Regions from separate parts of the Vibrio tasmaniensis genome, predicted to be linked through region 2. Evidence: predicted binding sites of a transcription regulator. Region 2 holds the regulator's gene; the other holds the start of a gene.
What was found. The regulator CRP, encoded in region 2, controls carbon source genes, mostly activating them, when cyclic AMP is high. The targets are predictions, from matches to a motif close to TGTGANNNNNNTCACA.
Positions count from the first base shown of each region.

Region 1 (10,610 bases), on a different replicon from region 2:
ATCGAATCATATCGCGCTTTTCTACTTGTTTAAGAATATGGAAAACCGACACCAAGATAAGGCCAAAGAAGAAAGACCATAGTGGAACTGGGTGGGTGACTAATAACCAAGAAATCAGTTTTGCAAATGTCGCAATGCTCGTGAATACGCCTGCGAACAGTGAAATTAGGAAAAAACCATTGATGTGGCTAAACGCGGCTTTGAAACCTTCACGCTTCCATAGTCCAAGTAAGCTAGGGTTAATTCTTCGAATGCTTTCTAGTAGCGTATCGTAGATACCAGTGATGAATGCGATGGTTCCGCCCGACACGCCAGGGACAACGTCGGCTGCGCCCATTGCCATGCCTTTGAAAAAAGTACTTAAGTAGTTCATTGCTTCATAGAGTTGAGAGTGATTTTGTGCAGTATACAAACTTTAGTGTAAAAAAAGTATGAATATGCCTTTGGCGAGGTGCTTTATTACCTCTTTAATTGTAAGGCAATACGTTGATGTGAACATCTGCCTTACATTTAAAATACAACTGCTTGGTGTCTTATTATTACCGGCTGCAGTGAAACTTGTTTTCTATCGATATTGCATCTTGGTTGCATTATGCAAATGCACTTTGCAATTCGCATCATGAATTAGAGGTTTTTATGCGATGCAGGGCTTATAAAACGGCTGAATTAAAGTTGGCACGCTAACTGCATTATATACATTGACCCTTCTTAAGCCGAGGGTCACCTAGCCAACTGACGTTGTTAGTGAACTTATGATTTGTTCACAAATATATAGAGCCAATCGCGATTATTGCGGTTGGCTATTTTTTTGTCTGTCGTTTGGCTCTCTATGATCTGCTATCTGCTATTAACCCCATGCTCCAAACGAAAAAAAAGCCAGTCACCATAGGTAACTAGCTTAAGCTTTTCTCGAATCAATCTCGAATCAATCTCGAATCGTTTAGTACCCCATCAACTGCAGTAAATTCTCCGCTGTGCTGATCGCTTCTTTACGGTTAGCAATGTTTAGCTTTTGGTAAAGGTTACGGATGTGAGTCTTGATGGTGGTACCTGCTACATCGAGTTCTTGAGCGATCTGCTCGTTACTGAACCCTGAATAGATCAAACCAAGTACTTGCCATTCACGCTGGGTGAGTGGACTCGTGCGCACAAGTTCAGGAATGTTTGGGTGATTGACTAAGTTTTCAACAAAGTCTTCATCAAAGTGAACCGAGCGGCTGCGTTGGGTGGTCGAGATATCTTTCATGATCTGTTGAGCGCGATGGCGTTCTAAGTCACCTAAGCCAGGCTTGTTGCTCAACTTATCCAAGATATGTCCGATAGTCCCGCCGTCTACTAAGAAGTTGCCGACCATACCGGTTTGGTTAGTCATATGAAGCGCTTCTTCAAGTAGCACGCGTGCGCTGTCTTCATCGTTAATTTGTGTACGTAATACGGCTTCAACGATCAAGTTTCGGTTGGTGTCTGTAATCAGATGTGAACGCTGAGCTTCACTCTTAAGGAAAGTCAGCGCTTCTTCCGCTTCTTCATACTGATCAAGAATGATGTGAGCGCGAACGATGTTTCTCCATTGCAGTTGGCAGAAGTGGTTGCTTGCCGATTCAGGTCGAACAGCCACATTTAACCAATCGCGTATCGCCTCTTTATTGCCTTTTACTTGCCAAAAAAGAATCAAAGAAAGGGAAGCGTTCGCCGTCCAGTCCACGTGGTAAGTCGATTGACGCAATAGGTGCTGAATTTGGTCGATAAACTTAGATGCTTTATCAATTTCACCGCGACTCAGTGAAATACGAGCCAGCATTGAATAGCTGTGAAGGTGCTTACTTGGCGAATGGTGACCAAGGATATCTAAGCCTTTGTAACAGCACTCTTCCGCTTCATCTAATCGGTTCCAACACCAGAATATTTGAGCTCTAACACGCAGTAAGAATTCATGCAGAGGCACGTATTTTAGCTGGTGTTCTTCGATCAATTTGAACGCACTGTCTTGCAGCTCGAATGCTGCTTGAACGTAACCCTGTGCAATTAAGATCTCGCTCTGTTGTAGAATTGCCCAAAGCGCTTGGTGGTAAACTTGGTACTGGCGTGCAAGTTTTTCTGTTTGCTGCATCATCGGCAGTGCACGGCTCAAGTTGCCCATTACGTGATTGACTTCACCAACAACAGACGTGGCGACAATTCGGCTACGATAGACGGTGGTGTTCAGCTGACTTAGCGAAAGCTCTGCCAATTCCAAGGCCTTTTCAGGTTCATTACTGTTAATCGCGACTTGCGCGCGTAGGGCGTTGTATTGACCTTGTTGTTGAGTATCGAGTTCAATATTTCGAGCTTGATATTGTGTTTCAGCCTCTTCCAATAATGTCCCTACTTGTTCGTAGCGGTGCTGACTTTGTGCTAGCCAAGCTCGTAACATGGACAGTTTAGGGTCGCTGTAAAGTTGATCCGTAGTCAGTTGCTTGATCGCCATCTCTAACGAGGAAAGTTCTCCTTGGTTAAACATCGGCCAACCGTGATCTGTCAGTATTTGAATGATCAGTTCTGGGTCTTCAGCGCGCTGTGCATGGCGTAGTGCTTGGTGTGGTGTGTCTTGTTTAATCCACGCCTTCGCGGCACTTCGGTGCAACTCTGCTTCTTGTTGAGGGATTCGAGCTTGACGCTCATGTGCCAAAAATTCACCAAAGAGGTTATGGAAACGATACCAGTTCTTTTCGCCTTCAAGCGGGTAGATGAATAAACCGAATCGATTTAATGATTCGATCATACCCAGTGCGTCTTCACGTTGTGTTAGCGCACAAACCAGTTCGTCGTTGAAGTGGTCAAGCACTGAACACTGCATCAAGAACTGTCGAGTTTCTTTGTCTAACAGGTCGAAAACCTCTTCAACCAAGTAGTCCCACAGATGGGCTTGATTAAAGTGGGAGAAGGACTCTGCAGACTGCGCCAGCGTGCGTTTTTGATGTTGGGCTTGCAGCGCAATAAGTTGAAGGGCAGAAGGCCAACCCTCTACATAGGTACAAATACTGTCTGCCGTTGTGTCATCAATACCATCGGCAACACGCTGATTAAAAAAGCGCGTCGTCTCTTCGGTATCAAAAGCCAGCGAGTCATTACCTAATTCGATCATTAAGTCTCGAACGCGAAGGTTTGCCGTACCAAGGGGTGGTGTACCACGACTGGTTACAACTAGCGTGAGATTGTCGGGCATGTGTTTGAGGAAAAAGCGCATTGCTTCTTGAATGTCATCATTGTTGACTAAATGGTAGTCGTCTAAAACAAGAAAACACTCATGATGATAGTCCGACATCTCGGCGAATACTTCGCTCAATAAAGAATGCAGCGATGAAAACTGTCGTTTCTCTGCCAGTTTTTGGGCATTGGGACAGGAATTTTGAGTCGCTTTATTGAGTGATTGGAGTAGGTAGTTGATAAAACGGAAGGCATCGTTGTCACTATCATCGATGCTGTACCAACCCACATTCGGCTTATCTAACAGCCACTGTGCAGCCATGGTGGTCTTGCCATAGCCCGCAGGAGAACGGAACAATACAAGCTTATAGCAATCTGCGTTCTGGAGCAGATCGAGAACCCTAGGTCGTAGGATTGCATTATGTAAGCGGCCGGGACGAGTCAGTTTCGAAGGGATCCACATGTCGAAGTTTTTCACCTATTCCGTGGCGTATGTTCTGGGGATTCTAAAACCGTAAAAGAGTTGCCCAATCACATCTGCCTAATTACGTAAGTCTGTGCTTATGTTACGTGAAGAAAAATGGCACCGACTATGATTCTCCTCAGAAACCTTGCGGTCTTGCATGTTTTTGGCTTTCTACGCCCTTAATTTGAGACTTTGCTCACGTTGCGTGGTGGTTTGTGAATGTGACTTTGTTCAGTCTTACACTGAGATTTATGCAAAAGATGAGATATGGGAAATAATTTCGTGATCTCAAACTCAGATTTGCTAATCAGTTTATTCCGGTTAAATAAAACTCACATCAATTAACGTTAAGTTATCGAACGGGAGCTTGTGATCCCAGTCACTCCAACTTTTTGTTCGAAGTTAGAACATGAGAGTCAGATCACTAACCTTACATCGGTACGCCCCCTACGCCCTCTCATCTACTCCTAGTTAGTCGTATTAACGGGAGGATGTTTAGTTAATGGTGACCATGCACGATATGTCACAGATGAATTAGAACTATTAAAAGCGAGATTTCTGAAATGAAACCAACTCAGCAAAAAACTTTCGATAAAGTGTCGTTCCAAGAAAGCGTTAAAAAGCATTTATCTGCAACTTACGCAACAACGATTGAAACAGCAGATAGCCGCGCATGGTACCTAGCAATGGGGCGTGCGCTAGCAGAATTGACAACATTTGATCTGCTAGAAACTGAAAATGATGAAAAAATCAAAAACGCGAAGAGCGTTAACTACCTTTCATTAGAGTTTTTGATTGGTCGTCTAACAGGTAACAACCTGATCAGCATGGGTCTGTACGAACAGATTACTCATGCAATGGAAGAGCTAGGCCAAAACCTAACTGACCTTCTAGAAGAAGAACGCGACCCATCGCTAGGTAATGGTGGTCTTGGTCGTCTTGCTGCTTGTTTTATGGATTCTTGTGCTGCACAAGAGTACCCAACAGTAGGCTACGGTCTTCACTATGAATACGGCCTATTCAAACAGTCTTTCCAAGATGGTCGTCAACAAGAAGCACCAGACGCATGGCGTGGTGTTGAAGGTTACCCATGGGAAGTCGCTCGTCCAGAACTAGCACAACACATTGGTTTTTACGGTCATGTAGAAGTTGAATTCATCGACGGTAAAGAAGTTCGTACTTGGGTTCCAGGTATGGAAGTAAAAGCAATGCCTTGGGATCTACCTATCGTAGGTTACGAGTCAAACACGGTTTACCCATTGCGTCTTTGGGAATGTCAGGCAATTGCACCATTCTCACTAGCAAGCTTTAACAACGGTGATTACTTCGAAGCGCAACACTCGCTAATCGATGCAGGTAACATCACGAAAGTTCTTTACCCGAACGACAACCATGAGAAAGGTAAGACACTGCGTCTAATGCAGCAGTACTTCCACTCAGCAGCGTCAGTTCGCGATATTCTACGCCGCCACGAAGCAGCAGGTTTCTCTCTAGAAGATCTGCCTAAGCAAGAAACGATTCAGCTGAACGATACGCACCCAACGATTGCGATTCCTGAGCTAATGCGCATCCTGATTGATGAGAAAGGTTTAACTTGGGACCAAGCTTGGGAAATCAGTGCTCATACGTTCGCATACACGAACCACACACTACTTCCTGAAGCGCTAGAGACTTGGTCTGAATCTCTGATCAACCGTCTTCTTCCACGTCACATGGAAATCATCTTTGAAATCAACCACCGCTTCATGCAAGAAGTTCGCAAGATGTGGCCTGGTGACGGTGAGAAACAAGCGAAGCTTTCTATCATCCAAGAAGGTTTCCACCGCATGGTTCGCATGGCAAACCTATGTGTGATTGGTTCTTACAAAGTAAATGGTGTAGCTGCACTTCACTCTCAACTTGTTAAGAAAGACTTGTTCCCAGAGTTCAACGAAATCTTCCCAGGTAAACTGACTAACGTAACGAACGGCATCACGCCACGTCGTTGGTTGAAGTTCTGTAACCCAGGTCTATCTAATCTAATCACAGGTAAGATTGGCTCTGAGTGGCCAGCAAAACTTGAGCAGCTAGAAGGCATCGCTAAGTTTGCAACAGACGCGAAATTCCAAAAAGAATTTATGGCTGTTAAGAAAGAAAACAAACAGCGTCTTGCGGATTGGGTTCAAGAGAACATGGGTATCGAGCTAGATACTAACGCTATCTTCGACGTTCAAATTAAGCGTCTACACGAATACAAGCGTCAGCACCTAGATTTGCTACACATTCTGTCTTTGTACCACCGTATTCTTAACGAACCTGGTTTCGAGTGTGAGCCACGCGTATGTTTCTTCGCAGCGAAAGCAGCACCGGGTTACCACCTAGCAAAAGAAATCATCTTCGCGGTTAACAAGATTGCAGAGAAGATCAACAACGATCCTCGCATCGGTAACAAGCTTAAAGTGGTATTCATCCCTGACTACCGTGTAAGCATGGCTGAAATCATCATCCCTGCAGCAGACGTTTCTCAGCAAATCTCATTAGCTGGTAAAGAAGCTTCAGGTACGGGCAACATGAAGATGGCTCTAAACGGCGCTCTAACTATCGGTACGATGGATGGTGCAAACGTTGAGATTCGTGAAGAAGTTGGTGATGAAAACATCTACATCTTCGGCCTAGAAGTTGACGGTGTTGTCGCATTGAAAGCTCAGGGTTACAACCCATACGACTACTACAATGCAGACCCACTATTGAAAGCATCTCTAGATCTACTGACTGGCGATGAGTTTACTCCAGGTCAACCAGGTCTTCTACGTGCAACGTTTGATAGCCTATTAGACGGTGGTGACCCTTACCTATGTCTTGCTGACTTCGCTTCTTACGTGAAAGCACATGAAGACATGGGCACACAATACAAAGACCAAGCTGGTTGGGCTAAGAAAGCGATTCTTAACACGGCATTGGTTGGTAAGTTCACATCAGATCGCTCAATTCGCGACTACGTGAACAACATTTGGAAACTTGAAGCCGTTAACCGCTAATAGTTGCAAAGTAGCCAAGGCAGTTTCTGCCTTGGCTCAATTAGCTTGTGAGCAAATAGACGGCTTATTTAGATAGCAATGCTTACAAACTGATTGTCACAAGCTAATTGATTAGTAACAAATTAGATAACAACCCTACAAAATTGAAAGCGTCAGAACGTTTTCGGAGAGAGCGATGAAAGAACAGACCGTATTAAAACAAGTCGCAGAAATGGCAAATATTGCCGATAGTTACGTTAGTGCGTGGGGCGATGAAGCACAAGTATCAGAAGAGACAATTACGTCTCTATTGGCTTCATTGGGCTACGACACAAGCAGCGATGATGCACTGCTTAAATCTGCAGAAAGAAAGCACAGAAAAGATGTACTAGACCCGGTTCTTGTCTTGCGTGACGGTGAACCAGTAGAAGTGACACTTAATTTGGGTGTGAGTGCTCGTGAAAGTGAGTTCAGCTGGCGTTTAGAAACCGAGCAAGGAGAGGTACTTGAAGGCTATCTTCAATCTCAAGTCGTTCGTGACGAGCGTGCCGAGGGTGGCCCTTTAGTGTTTGCATTGCCAAGTGATTTGGCATGGGGTTATCACAAGCTCATTGTGAGTCGTAAGCGCCGTAAGAAGCCTTACGAGATGACATTGATCATTACGCCTAAAGCGTGTTTCAAGCAGTCACCTATTGAGCAAGGCAAAAAGCTTTGGGGACCAAGTGTTCAACTGTACACACTAAGAACTCAGCACAACTGGGGTATTGGTGATTTCGGTGACCTAAAACAGCTTGTTTCGGATATCGCGTCTCGCGGTGGTGATTTTGTTGGTCTAAACCCAATTCATTCACTGTTCCCTGCGAACCCAGAAGGTGCGAGCCCATACAGCCCGTCTTCACGTCGTTGGTTGAACGTCTTATACATAGATGTGAGTTCAGTACCTGAGTTCGCATTAAGCGCGGAAGCGCAACAAACGGTAGGCAGCGCCGAGTTCCAGCAGCGTCTACAGAAAGCTCGTGAAGCACACTGGGTGAATTACACCGAAGTGTCTGAGCTTAAGATGAGCATCTTGCCTCTGTTATTCGCAGAATTTAAAACTCGTCATCTAGACAAGAACAGCGATCGTGCACAAGCGTTCTTAGCGTTTGTTGAAGAGGGCGGTGAAAGCCTGATGCATCAAGCCGCGTTTGATGCGCTGCACGGTGAACTGCATGCTAAAGATTCAGGTATGTGGGGTTGGCCTGTATTCCCAGAGAAATTCCGTACATTTGACAGCCCAGCAACACAGAAATACATCAAAGATAACCTAGATCAAGTACATCTATACATGTACTTACAATGGTTAGCCGATTGCCAAATCAACGATGCTCAGTCTCTTGCTGAAGAGAAGGGCATGGCGGTTGGCCTGTACCGTGATTTAGCGGTAGGCGTTGCAGATTCTGGCAGCGAGACATGGGCTGATGAAGGCAACCTAGTGATGGATGCGAGCATTGGTGCTCCACCGGATATTCTTGGTCCTCTGGGTCAGAATTGGGGTCTACCTCCACTAAACCCAGAAGTGCTTCAAGAAACAAGCTACGACGCTTACATCAAACTACTTCGTGCCAACATGAAGCATTGTGGCGCATTGCGTATTGACCATGTTTTAGGTCTGCTGCGTTTGTGGTGGATTCCAAAGGGTGAGAACGCAACGAAGGGTGCGTACATCTACTACCCAGTGCAAGACATGCTGTCTATTCTGGCGCTTGAATCTCACCGTTACCAATGCAGCGTTATCGGTGAAGACTTAGGGACGGTACCAGATGAAATCGTAGACATCCTTGCTGATGCGGGCGTGCATTCTTACAAAGTATTCTTCTTCGAAACATCAGAAGATGACGGTGGTTTTATTTCTCCGAAGCACTACGCGTCACAATCGATGGCGGCACTGTGTACTCACGATATGCCAACGCTTCGCGGCTTCTGGCACTGTGATGACTTGAAAATGGGTCAAGAGATTGGTTTATACCCAGACGCACAACAGCTAGAAACTTTGTTCGATAGCCGCTTGGAGTGCAAGCAAGGTATCTTAGACTCAGTGGCATGGCACGGCTTCCTACCTGAAGGTGTTGGGCGTGATGCAAGTCAAGTACCGATGGACTCTTATCTTGCTGAAGCTCTTCAACTGCACGTTGCGGCTGGTGGCTCAACACTTCTGAGTGTTCAGTTGGAAGATTGGCTAGAAATGGATAAGCCCGTTAACATCCCTGGTACGGTCGATGAGTACCCTAACTGGCGTCGTAAACTATCAATGAACTTGGACGAAATCTTCGCTCATGAAGGCGTGAATCGTATCGCCTCTAAGCTTACTGATGTTCGAGAAAAAGCAGCTAAGTAATGGAATCGAGTGACTTGGAAATAGGTGGTTTTTTGCTTACGCCGTACGAAACTACAACCTCGGTCACTCAATACTGAATGCTCATCTGGTAGAATAAATCGTCGTTATATTGCCCGCACTAATAGCGGGCATTTTTGTATTATGTTTTTTGGATGTTTGGTTAGGGAGAAGCGTTTTGGAACTAAGTTCGATTTCAAAGCAAAAACAAATATATACCCAACTATCACAGGCTTGCTTCACAGACCCATTTGCGTTTTTAGGGCCATACTTACCGTCTGAACAAGGTTCATTACGAGTGTGGATTCCTGGAGCAGATAAAGTCGAGTTGATTGTTGGAAAGGAACCTCGTATTAAGTTAGCGCGAGAGGGTGAAAGTGGTTTCATTCTTAAGCAAGAAAGAGACTTACGTTTTACTCACTACAAGCTTGCGGTTGATTGGAATGGAGTAGAGCAGATCATCGATGATCCATACCAGTACCATGATCTGTACGCGAGTTATGAGGATCTTCATACACCTAAAGATATGTATCATCACATGGGGGCTCAGTTTATTACGCTAGAGCGTGATGGGCAGACGATTTCAGGCACGCGTTTCTTGGTGTACGCACCGCATGCAACAGCGGCTAGCTTGGTGGGTAACTTCAACGCTTGGGATGGTCGTCGCCACCCAATGCAACGCTTAGATTACGGTATGTGGGGCTTATTCATTCCCGATCTGGAAGAAGGCGCACAATACAAATTTGAATTAAAAGGACCTGATGGCGAAGGCTTGCCACATAAAGCTGACCCATGGGGTTTCTATTCTGAGCAGTACCCATCATTTTCATCTGTTACCTACGATCACGCTCGCTACCAGTGGCAAGATTCTCAATGGCAGAATCGCCCGGTCACGCAAAAGCGCAAAGAAGCCCTTTCATTCTATGAATTGCATGCCGGCTCTTGGAAGCGCAATGCTGAAGGTGAATTCCTAAACTACCGTGAGCTAGCGGCAGAGCTAATCCCATATCTAACGGATCTGGGTTACACACACGTCGAGTTGATGCCGGTTTCAGAACACCCGTTTTACGGCTCTTGGGGTTATCAGCCAATAGGCTTGTTTGCGCCAACAAGTCGTTTTGGCTCTCCAGATGATTTCAAATTCTTCGTCGATCAATGTCACCAAGCCGGTTTAGGTGTTGTTCTGGACTGGGTTCCTGCCCACTTTCCAAGTGATGATCACGGCTTAGCTAACTTTGATGGAACGCCTTTGTTCCACGATCCCGATCCACGTCGTGGTTGGCACCAAGATTGGAACTCGTACATTTACGACTTAGGCAAAGAGCATGTTCGTCGTTTCTTGGTAGCAAACGCTCTGTACTGGTTCGAACAATTCCATATCGACGGTATTCGTGTTGATGCGGTTGCTTCGATGTTGTACCTCGATTACTCGCGTAGCCATGATCAATGGATTCCGAATGTTGACGGTGGTAATGAAAACTACGACGCTATCGCGACCCTTAAGTGGATGAACGAAGAAGTGTACAAACACTTCCCGAATGCGATGACAATTGCTGAAGAATCGACGGCTTTCCCGGGTGTTTCAGCA
Region 1 is NZ_AP025511.1:467,181-477,790, reverse strand. It holds gene OCV44_RS16465 (DUF368 domain-containing protein) at 1-373, opposite strand, end outside; gene malT (HTH-type transcriptional regulator MalT) at 941-3,649, opposite strand; gene OCV44_RS16455 (glycogen/starch/alpha-glucan phosphorylase) at 4,216-6,669, shown strand; gene malQ (4-alpha-glucanotransferase) at 6,845-9,025, shown strand; gene glgB (1,4-alpha-glucan branching protein GlgB) at 9,201-10,610, shown strand, end outside.
Region 1: OCV44_RS16455 (glycogen/starch/alpha-glucan phosphorylase) is a predicted target of CRP. The motif match lies at 4,021-4,036, and genes of this name have one in related genera.

Region 2 (10,610 bases):
GCCAGCTAGCATGTGGTTACCGTCAACAACAACTTCGTCGCCATCTACTTCAGTCACTTCAACTGGGATTGGACCTTGGTCAGTATCCGCTAGGAAACGCATGCCAACTTCGATTTGCTCAACACCTTGGAATACGTCTGCAGGAACACGTTGAACTAAGTCATCGTTGTGCTCGCCGTAAGCGTCTTCTGGAGTAACCGTTGCTGAGAACTTGTCGCCAGCTACTTTGCCTTCAAGCTCTTTTTCAAGACCTGTAATTAGGTTGTTGTGACCGTGAAGGTAATCTAGTGGAGCTTCTGCAGTTGATTGGTCAACTACTACGCCATCTTCAAGTTTCACTTGATATGCAACACTAACTACTACGTTCTTTTCAATTTTCATGAGAGCTCCAAGGAGGTTTGGACTAAGCTCGAACAGTTGAGCTTAGGAAAAATTCTGTACCGGGATATTATGGGGATCAATTAACGAAACTCAATCATTCTGGCTTAAAAATACCGATCATTTCTTGATTCGCGTGTTCAGATTTCTCTACAGTTTTCGGTTTACGCTGCTCAGTGAAGTCACAATCGACGCATTCCACCAGCTCGATATTATTTTCAACCCACCAGCGGAGTGTGTCTTGAGTCTTGCAGCTTGGGCAGCTCGCCCCTGCGATAAAGCGTTTTTTCTGTTTCACGTTGATATCCTTTACTACTCTGGATTCGCAGTTCTTCCGCTCTAGCTCGATTAAAGGCAAAGCAGAGACCACGTTTATTATTAGATTAGTTATCTAGACTGTTATTTCTATGCTCAAGCTATATTTCTATAGTTCAAGCATTAGTTATCACTTCCAGCTACTGCCAATAGTTACGAGATTGGTGATCGTTTTCCATCTCGTGTCCAAAAATCTCTTCGAGTTCTTTACGAGCCTCTTTCGCTCGTTGGGCCAACTCAGCATCTTCATTATGCTGAGGAAGTAACTCTTTCAGCATACCATTATCCAATTTCCTAAAGTGTGCTTCTGCTCGCTTCGCTTTATATGGGTGCATTCCAAGTTCGGTCAATGTTTGACGGCCTAAATCTAATGCCCCAAGGAAGGTTTCACGAGAGTAGTTACTCACACCGTGGTTAAGTAATTGATACGCTTCAACACGGCTTCGAGCTCGCGCTAAGATCTTTAAGCGTGGAAAGTGCTGCTTACACAAATCGACGGTTTTCATAATTTCATCAGGAGAGTCAGTACACAACACGATGGCTTCCGCCTTGTCTGCACCGGCTGCCCGCAACAGTTCTAGGTGAGTGGAATCTCCGTAAAACACTTTGTAGCCGAATTTTCTTAGGATATGGATTTGGCTGGCATCACTTTCAAGGACGGTAATACGAATCTTGTTGGCATACATCAAGCGACCAATGATCTGACCGAAACGACCAAAGCCTGCAATGATCACTCGAGGGCTACGATCAACCACATCCGAAGACATCGCGCTTTCACTGATTTGATTAAGCTGACGCGCAAAGAATCGGTCTTGCAGCTTAAGCATCAATGGCGTGGTCACCATAGACAGGCTCACAACAACCAGTAAGAACGACACTTGGTCGCCGCTTAAGATGCCTTGTGCACTCGCAGCGGTAAAAATTACAAAGGCAAACTCACCACCTTGGCTGAGAATCATCGCCATACGACTGCGCGCTTTAGCTTGAGTGCCAAAGATACGAGCCAGCGCATACAGCACTAATCCTTTCAATACGACCAGAGACGACACCGCAATCAGTATTGCGAATGGGCTTTCTGCTAGTAAACCTAAATTCACCGCCATACCAACCGAAATAAAGAACAAGCCAAGCAGTAACCCTTTGAATGGGTCAATCGCGATTTCAAGCTCGTGTCGATATTCACTTTCAGCCAGAAGTACGCCCGCCAAGAAAGTACCTAATGCCATCGACAAACCAATCTGCTGCATGATGACAGCAATACCAATCACCAATAACAGCGCTGCTACCGTGAACAACTCACGCACACCGCTCATGACTACGTAGCGGAACAGCGGTCTCAACAAGAAATGACCACCAACAAGCAAGCCTATCACACCGCCTAGCATCCATAACATGTCCGCCCAACTGCCACCGGTATTACCCGCAAGCAGAGGCAACATCGCTAGCATCGGGATGACTGCAATATCTTGGAAAAGTAATACCGCAAAACCTGACTGTCCTGCTTCTTTGCCACCAAGTTCTCGCTCTTCAATAACACGCAACGCAATAGCGGTCGAAGACAAAGCTAAACCCATGCCGATGACTAAGCTAGTTTGCCAAGTTAAACCAAACATGCACGCGATAGCGGTAATAATCAGGGTGGTGATCAGTACTTGCGCGCCACCGAGTCCGAGAATGGGGGCTCGCATCTGCCACAGTTTTTTCGGGTTAAGTTCGAGACCAATCAAGAAGAGTAGCAGTACCACCCCGAATTCGGAGAAGTGTAGAATCGCCTCGACATCACTGATTAAACCAAGCCCCCACGGGCCAATCGCCACGCCAGCTAATAGATAGCCGAGTACTGAACCTAATCCCGCGCGCTGTGCGATAGGAACCGCAACCACAGCAGCGGCTAAAAATATAACGCTACTTTGTAGAAAATCGTTAGTCAGAGCCATCATCTGCTCCTATATCTTGTAGCGGGTCTCGCAACCAATTTCGATACGCTTCTGCATGTTGGTAACGCGTCATATCGGTGACATTTCGTGCCCAATGTAAAACCAAAGGTGACATCCAGTGCATCTGGCACAAAGCAGCGGTTAGCTCAAAGGGTTGCAAAATCTCTTGTAATGGATATTTATTATAGCCTGCAGCACCAAACGCCTCTTCTTTACCACCTGTTGTAATAACGCTACGCCAGTGTTTACCTTTAAGCGCACTTTGCTCGCCAAACGCAAAACCTTTGCCTAGCACGCGATCAAACCACTCTTTCAACAACGAAGGACAGGAATACATAAACAAAGGGTGTTGGAACACGATCACATCATATTCAAGCAGCAATGCATGCTCGTAAGGCACATCAATAAAGAAGTCAGGATAGATGGCGTAGAGATCGTGGACTTTGACATTCCCAAGCGACTCTATCTTTTTAACCATGATCTGGTTAGCGATAGAGGTTTGCGGCTCTGGGTGCGCATAGATGACCAGCACCTTTGGCACGGGGTTGTCTGTCGAGGGAGTATTACTCATTCCTTTGAAACATTCCTTTGAAGGCTAAACGGTGGCAAGGCCACAAGAATTTAAGCAAAAGTTACTAATATGTTATTGGCATAATAACGCAAATTGCATTGTGATCGACTTTTATCTGGTTTCAGCCTACTATGCAGGCGTCTGTTCACCTCTAATTTCTATGCTATTTCAATTATGATTACTTTCTCTGATATTCAATTGCTACGCGGCGGTAAGCCACTCCTCGACCAAGCGTCTGCCACTTTTCAGCCTGGCGACAAGATCGGTTTGGTTGGCAAAAATGGCTGTGGTAAATCTACGCTGTTCGCCCTAATTAAGGACGAGCTGTCTATTGATGCGGGCTCATTCAGTAAACCAGCCCATTGGGAAATGGCTTGGGTTGCTCAAGAAACACCAGCATTAGAAAGAACAGCCATTGAATACGTAATTGATGGCGACCGCGAATACCGTGGCCTTGAAGATCAACTAGAGAAAGCTGAACAAGCCGACAACGGTACATTGGTAGCAGAGATCCACGGCAAGATTGAAACCATTGGTGGTTACAGCATCAAAGCACGTGCCGCCGAGTTATTGGATGGCCTAGGATTTCGCCAAGAACAAATGACATGGAACCTAACCCAGTTCTCGGGTGGTTGGCGTATGCGTTTGAACCTAGCGCAAGCCCTACTGTGTCGCAGTGATCTACTGCTACTCGATGAACCTACCAACCACTTGGATTTAGACGCAGTAATGTGGCTAGAACGTTGGTTACAAAACTACCCAGGAACGCTAGTGCTTATCTCGCACGATAGGGACTTCTTAGATCCTATCGTCAACCGCATCGTGCACGTTGAAAATCAACAGCTCAATGAGTATACGGGTAACTACTCATCGTTCGAAACCCAACGAGCGCAAAAGCTAATTCTGCAACAAGCGATGTACCAAAAGCAGCAGAAACAGATGTCTCACATGCAGAGCTACATTGACCGTTTCCGTTATAAAGCCTCAAAGGCTCGCCAAGCGCAAAGCCGTATTAAAGCGCTGGAGAAAATGGAACAAGTGCTGCCCGCTCAGTTTGATAACCCATTCAGCTTTGAGTTTAGAGAACCAGACGCGCTGCCGAACCCAATCATGATGATGGATGAAGTATCAGCGGGCTACGATGACAACCTGATTCTAGAAAAGATTCGCTTGAATCTAGTACCGGGCAGTCGTATCGGCCTACTGGGTCGAAACGGTGCAGGTAAATCAACGCTGATTAAACTGCTTTCAGGCGAACTGAAACAGCAAGGTGGAGAGCTGAGCTATTCGCAAGGCGTTAAGATGGGTTACTTCGCTCAGCACCAATTAGAGACGCTGCACCCAGAAGAAACACCGCTGCAACACATGATGCAGATTGCCCCTAAACACACAGAGCAACAACTGCGTGACTACTTAGGTAGCTTTGGCTTCCAAGGTGAAAAAGCCCTCGACAAGGTTGCACCATTCTCTGGTGGTGAAAAAGCACGTTTGGTATTAGCGCTACTGGTATGGCAAAAACCAAACCTGTTGCTACTCGATGAACCAACTAACCACTTGGATCTCGACATGCGTCAGGCGCTGACGTTTGCGTTGCAGACGTTTGAAGGAGCGATGGTTATCGTATCGCACGACCGTTACCTACTTCGTGCCACTACTGATGATTTATACCTTGTACACGACCGTCAAGTTGCACCGTTTGATGGTGATCTAAGCGATTACTACAAGTGGCTAACCGAACAACAGAAAGTTGAGCGCAAAGAAGCACAAGCATTGGCACCAGCAAAAGACGGCGCCAACAGTGCAGCAGCGAAAAAAGAGCAAAAACGTAAAGAAGCCGAGTTCCGTAAACTGACGGCACCACTGCGTAAAAAGCTAACTCAATTTGAAAAGCAAATGGATAAGCTGACGCTATCTCTCGAAGAAGCTGAGCAAGAATTATCCGACACTTCACTGTATGAAGCTGAAAATAAGGCTAAACTGAATAAAGTACTCGCTCTACAAGCGAGCAGTAAGTCACAGCTAGAAGAAGTTGAAATGGATTGGATGTCCACTCAAGAAGAGCTTGAGCAGATGGAACTGGATATGGATAGCTTATGAGCCCAGAGCACGCCCCAATATCACTAACACTGGAACGACTATGGCAATTTAGCCTTCAGTATTACAGTGTGCGCGGTGTTAAGGATGCGTGCTTAGCTTTGCAAAACCAATTCCATGGCAACGTCAATCTACTGCTGCTTCTCAAATGGCTTGATGAGCAGCAACTCTCTTTTGCTGAGGAAGAGTGGCACAAGGTTCAACAATGCTTAAGTCGCTCTGAAACCTTGCTCCATAGTTATCGGGAGCTGCGCAAACACCTCAAAGCACACGTTGTCGATTCTCTCTACCGTGAAGCACTCCAATTTGAGCTGCAGCTTGAAAAGCAACAACAGTCCGACCTCGTCGATTGCATTAAGTCTCTTCAACTTACTGCGAACCAACAATCACCGCTCGCTTTACAGTACTGTCGTTTATTAGGGGCGGAAAATCTCTACGCCGCTTTTTCTGAACCAGCACCACAGCCCTAACGCATTCCCTTTTCCTTTTATTCAATCAAGCTCCAAGCTTACTTGGGACTATCGCTCTTCGTGCTCACGCGATGGTGACTCGGATTATTAGCAAGATATAGAGCTTAACCTCTATAATATTCAACCAGTTACCCATAACCTGTTTTGTAACCCATATAAGTGAAACTCTTGCGCTTATGACGAGAATCAACCAAGCTCAAATAAAAACGTGGGCCTTTCACTACAAGCTCAACACTTTATCAAAGCCCATAAAAGAAGCATGGACTGTTTTATGACAATATTTACCGCAGCGGCCGGTCTCTCTAATCCGCACTTACAAACCTTAGTGCCACGGTTTATTAGAAAGCAGGCGCTGTTTGCCCCTCACTGGCAAACCTTAGAAACTCCCGACGGCGATTTCCTAGACCTTGCATGGAGTGAATCGCCTGATGGTGACAACTCGACTAATGACAATCCAAGCTCTGACAAACTAAGTAACAAGCCGATATTCGTTCTATTCCACGGATTAGAAGGGAGCTTTGAGAGCCCTTACGCCAACGGGCTGATGAATGCCTTTGCTAAAGATGGTTGGCTATCAGTGATGATGCACTTTAGAGGTTGCAGCGGAAAACCAAATCGCTTGGCTCGTGCATACCATTCAGGTGAAGTCGAAGATGCGCGCTTTTTCCTAAGGCATCTGCACGCGCAGTTTCCCAACAATCCTAAGGTTGCGGTTGGCATATCTTTAGGTGGAAACATGCTGGCGAACTATTTGGCTGAGTACGCGGACGATCCTCTACTTTCGGCGGCAACGATAGTTTCTGCACCTTTTGACTTAGCGTGTTGTTCTAGTCGCATTGAGCAGGGCTTTTCCAAGCTCTATAAAAAGTACCTGCTCAATTCTTTGAAATCGAATGCGTTGAAGAAACATAAGCTACTGCAAGAGAAGATTGGCATCTCTGCGGAAAGCATCAGGAAGATCGACAAGCTGTACGAGTTTGATGAACGAATCACTGCGCCTCTGCACGGGTTCAAGAATGCACAAGACTATTACGCGCAATGCTCAGCATTGCCTAAATTGAATCGGATTAAGCTTCCCACACAAATCATTCATGCCAAGGACGATCCTTTCATGACTGATGATGTGATTCCAAAGTTCGTTCTGCCCGATAATATCGATTATCGACTGTTCCAGAAAGGCGGCCATGTCGGGTTCATTACGGGTAGCACACTCAAGCCTAGATTTTGGTTAGAAGAAGCATTACCCGCCTACTATGAAAGTATCCAAGATTCGGCATAATGACCGAGCCTTATTAAATAGAAGTGAAAATATTACTAAGCTCATTCATTTCTACATCAATAAACCTATCCATGAACATAAAAGAGAGAAGTATTTATGATCATCCCATGGCAAGACATTGCGCCAGAGACACTGGAAAACCTCATTAAAGAATTCGTGCTGCGTGAAGGTACAGACTACGGTGACATAGAAGTTTCACTGCAAAACAAAATTGACCAAGTGAAACATCAATTAGCCTCAGGAGAAGTGAGTATCGTGTTTTCTGAGCTGCATGAAACCGTTGATATTCAAGTCACAAAACGCTTCTAGGCTGCGCTCATAAAGGAGCCGTGTTATAGTGGTAAACGATTGCTAACAAGTAAGTTACTCAAAAGACAAGGGTTGTCATGTCCGCTAAACATCCAATTATTGCGGTGACGGGTTCATCTGGAGCCGGCACCACCACTACCTCAGAAGCCTTCCGAAAAATGTTCAATATGATGGACGTAAAGGCTGCTTGGGTTGAAGGAGACAGCTTCCATCGCTTCACTCGCCCAGAGATGGACGTCGAGATCCGTAAGGCGCGCGAGCAAGGTAAGCACATCAGCTACTTTGGCCCACAAGCTAACGATTTTGGTGCATTAGAAGAGTTCTTCCGTCAATACGGTAATGAAGGTACGGGCAAAGTCCGCAGCTACCTACACACCTTTGATGAAGCCGTGCCTTATAATCAAATGCCCGGCACCTTCACACCATGGCAAGAGATCCCTGAAAATTCCGATGTGATGTTTTACGAAGGCCTACACGGCGGTGTGGTAGATGGGGACATCAATGTTTCTCAACACGTCGATTTGCTTATCGGCATGGTGCCTATCGTAAACCTAGAATGGATCCAAAAATTCGTTCGTGACACACGCGATCGTGGTCATTCTCGCGAAGCAGTAATGGACTCAATTGTTCGCTCGATGGATGATTACCTTAACTACATTACTCCTCAGTTTTCGCGTACTCACATCAACTTTCAGCGTGTTCCAACGGTAGACACATCAAACCCTCTCAATGCTAAAGGGATCCCAAGTTTAGATGAAAGCTTCGTTGTTATACGCTTACGCGGCATCAAAAACGTCGATTTCCCTTATCTTCTGGCTATGATTGATGGCTCATTTATGTCGCGCCACAACACGCTTGTAGTACCTGGCGGCAAGATGAGTTTTGCTATGGAGCTCATTGTAAGGCCTATCCTGCAACAACTTATAGAAACCGGGAAAATAGGCTAACAAAACAACATTCTGGTTGATTACTTTTCATACCGTGATCATGTGCACAATTTTGCGTAAAAAATCGTAGCTTGGTCACGATTAAAATCAAGAAATAGTACCTGAAAAAGGATACTATTCTTAAACGAAACACAAGATAGCTTGCAGCACTCAACGAGTGCTCTTATCCTAGCTAGGTCAATTCAGGCTTAGCTAAAATATGGAAAGCGGCAAGCATACCCTGCAGAGGAAGTAAGATATTATGGTTCTAGGTAAACCCCAAACCGATCCAACATTAGAGTGGTTCCTTTCACACTGTCATATTCATAAGTACCCTTCAAAAAGTACTTTGATTCATGCTGGTGAAAAGGCAGAAACCTTGTACTACATCGTTAAAGGTTCTGTGGCAGTTCTTATCAAAGACGAAGAAGGTAAGGAAATGATTCTTTCTTACCTAAACCAAGGCGACTTCATCGGTGAGCTTGGCTTGTTCGAAGAAGACCAAGAGCGTACTGCATGGGTTCGTGCAAAATCTCCTTGTGAAGTAGCTGAGATTTCTTTCAAGAAATTCCGTCAACTTATCCAAGTGAACCCAGATATCCTAATGCGCCTTTCAGCGCAAATGGCAAACCGTCTACAAGTAACTAGCCAAAAGGTTGGTGACTTAGCGTTCCTTGACGTAACAGGTCGTATCGCTCAAACGCTACTAAACCTAGCGAAACAGCCAGATGCAATGACTCACCCTGACGGCATGCAAATCAAGATCACTCGTCAAGAGATTGGCCAGATCGTTGGTTGTTCTCGTGAGACAGTTGGTCGTATCTTGAAGATGCTAGAAGAGCAGAACCTAATTTCTGCACACGGTAAGACTATCGTGGTATACGGCACTCGTTAATCTCGATTAACTGAGCCAAAAATTTGAAAGCCACCAAATGCGAATTTGGTGGCTTTTTTGTTTTCTAAAGATCTACAAAGAAAATACGAATGAAACACCTACAGCTTCCAAGCGAAAATACTCTCAAAGCGAAGCCTATCTGAATCTCTAGATCAAAGCCCGTACTCGTATCTTCCTTTAACCGTTAGTGCTTTCGAAGATCTTATCCGCCGATGCGGCCACAAAACCTGTATAAAGCTCACCGTTGGCCATCGCATAACGCTTAGCGAACTCATAGAAGCCTCCAGGAATCATCTCATTGCCTTCAACAAATGAAACTGGGACTTTGTCTGCCATTGTAGATGATTGCTCTAATAAGACCTCTGGAGAGCCTTTAACTTGACCACCAGATGCATTGATAGTGAAACCTGAATCTCTCAAATAGTCATTCACAGTCTGTACTTCATCGAACTCATTGAGCTGGTTCACACTCACCGTAAAGTGATTTGCACCGTAACCATGAGCCGCTAGCCAAGACGCGTATTCACTCTCTTTTGCTAGAACTTGGAAATCCGCAAAGCTCAGGTCCCAAAGGCGACCACCAAACAAGAACTCATGACCTTGAAGCTTGCTTGCGTCGACTTGCTCAACCAACTTAGCCACGATCTGTTGCAAGTCACTTGAACACTCTTCGACCTTCAACTCACTAATGAACACTTTCGGTTGGTTTGGGTCTGGGTGCTCGTAATGCTTAGCCACTAGCTTCTTGCTCTCAAATAAGTAATCGCCACACGCCTTGTAACCTAACTCAAGGAAAGGTTTAGCCAATGTTTCAATACCTAGCGGTGCAACATTGAAAGTACGCAGTGCAATGTGATCATTAATCAGAGCTTCGTCTTCTTTCAGCAAGTGATGCACTTTCTCAGCCGATGGGCAAAGCCTGTGAATGTAATCATCCCATAGTGATTTAAAGAGTAGATCGGGCGTCATGGTGACTCCTTGTCAGAGGTTCTAGCAAGCTAGTAATTTGGATTAGAGAGGGAGAGGCTGGACACAGAGTCAGCAGCCATCAGCCTGTGACATACTTTTTTATTATTTTCTTCCGCCCTATCTAGGTGTCGGACGTGATAGAAAAAGGAAGCGATAACACCACTTCCTTATTACACAATTAACCAATGAATCTGTTATTCATGAACCTAGAGCTCATAAGCTTGTGATTCATCAAGTTATAGCTTAAAAGCAAAAACTACAGCTCAATACCTGGGCTAAACGTAGCTGGCAGTTGAGTTTCACCACCTTCCATTGACGCCATTGGGTAAGCACAGTAGTCAGCCGCATAGTAAGCACTTGGGCGTAGGTTGCCTGAAGCACCCGGGCCACCGAATGGTGCATCACCACTTGCGCCTGTTAGTTGGCGGTTACGGTTAACAATGCCCGCACGGATATGGTCAACGAAG
Region 2 is NZ_AP025510.1:306,981-317,590, reverse strand. It holds gene slyD (peptidylprolyl isomerase) at 1-381, opposite strand, end outside; gene OCV44_RS01400 (YheV family putative zinc ribbon protein) at 476-676, opposite strand; gene kefB (glutathione-regulated potassium-efflux system protein KefB) at 834-2,630, opposite strand; gene kefG (glutathione-regulated potassium-efflux system ancillary protein KefG) at 2,617-3,201, opposite strand; gene OCV44_RS01385 (ABC transporter ATP-binding protein) at 3,376-5,298, shown strand; gene OCV44_RS01380 (TIGR02444 family protein) at 5,295-5,765, shown strand; gene OCV44_RS01375 (hydrolase) at 6,037-7,044, shown strand; gene OCV44_RS01370 (YheU family protein) at 7,141-7,353, shown strand; gene OCV44_RS01365 (phosphoribulokinase) at 7,431-8,300, shown strand; gene crp (cAMP-activated global transcriptional regulator CRP) at 8,542-9,174, shown strand; gene OCV44_RS01355 (DUF1338 domain-containing protein) at 9,352-10,143, opposite strand; gene astD (succinylglutamate-semialdehyde dehydrogenase) at 10,400-10,610, opposite strand, start outside.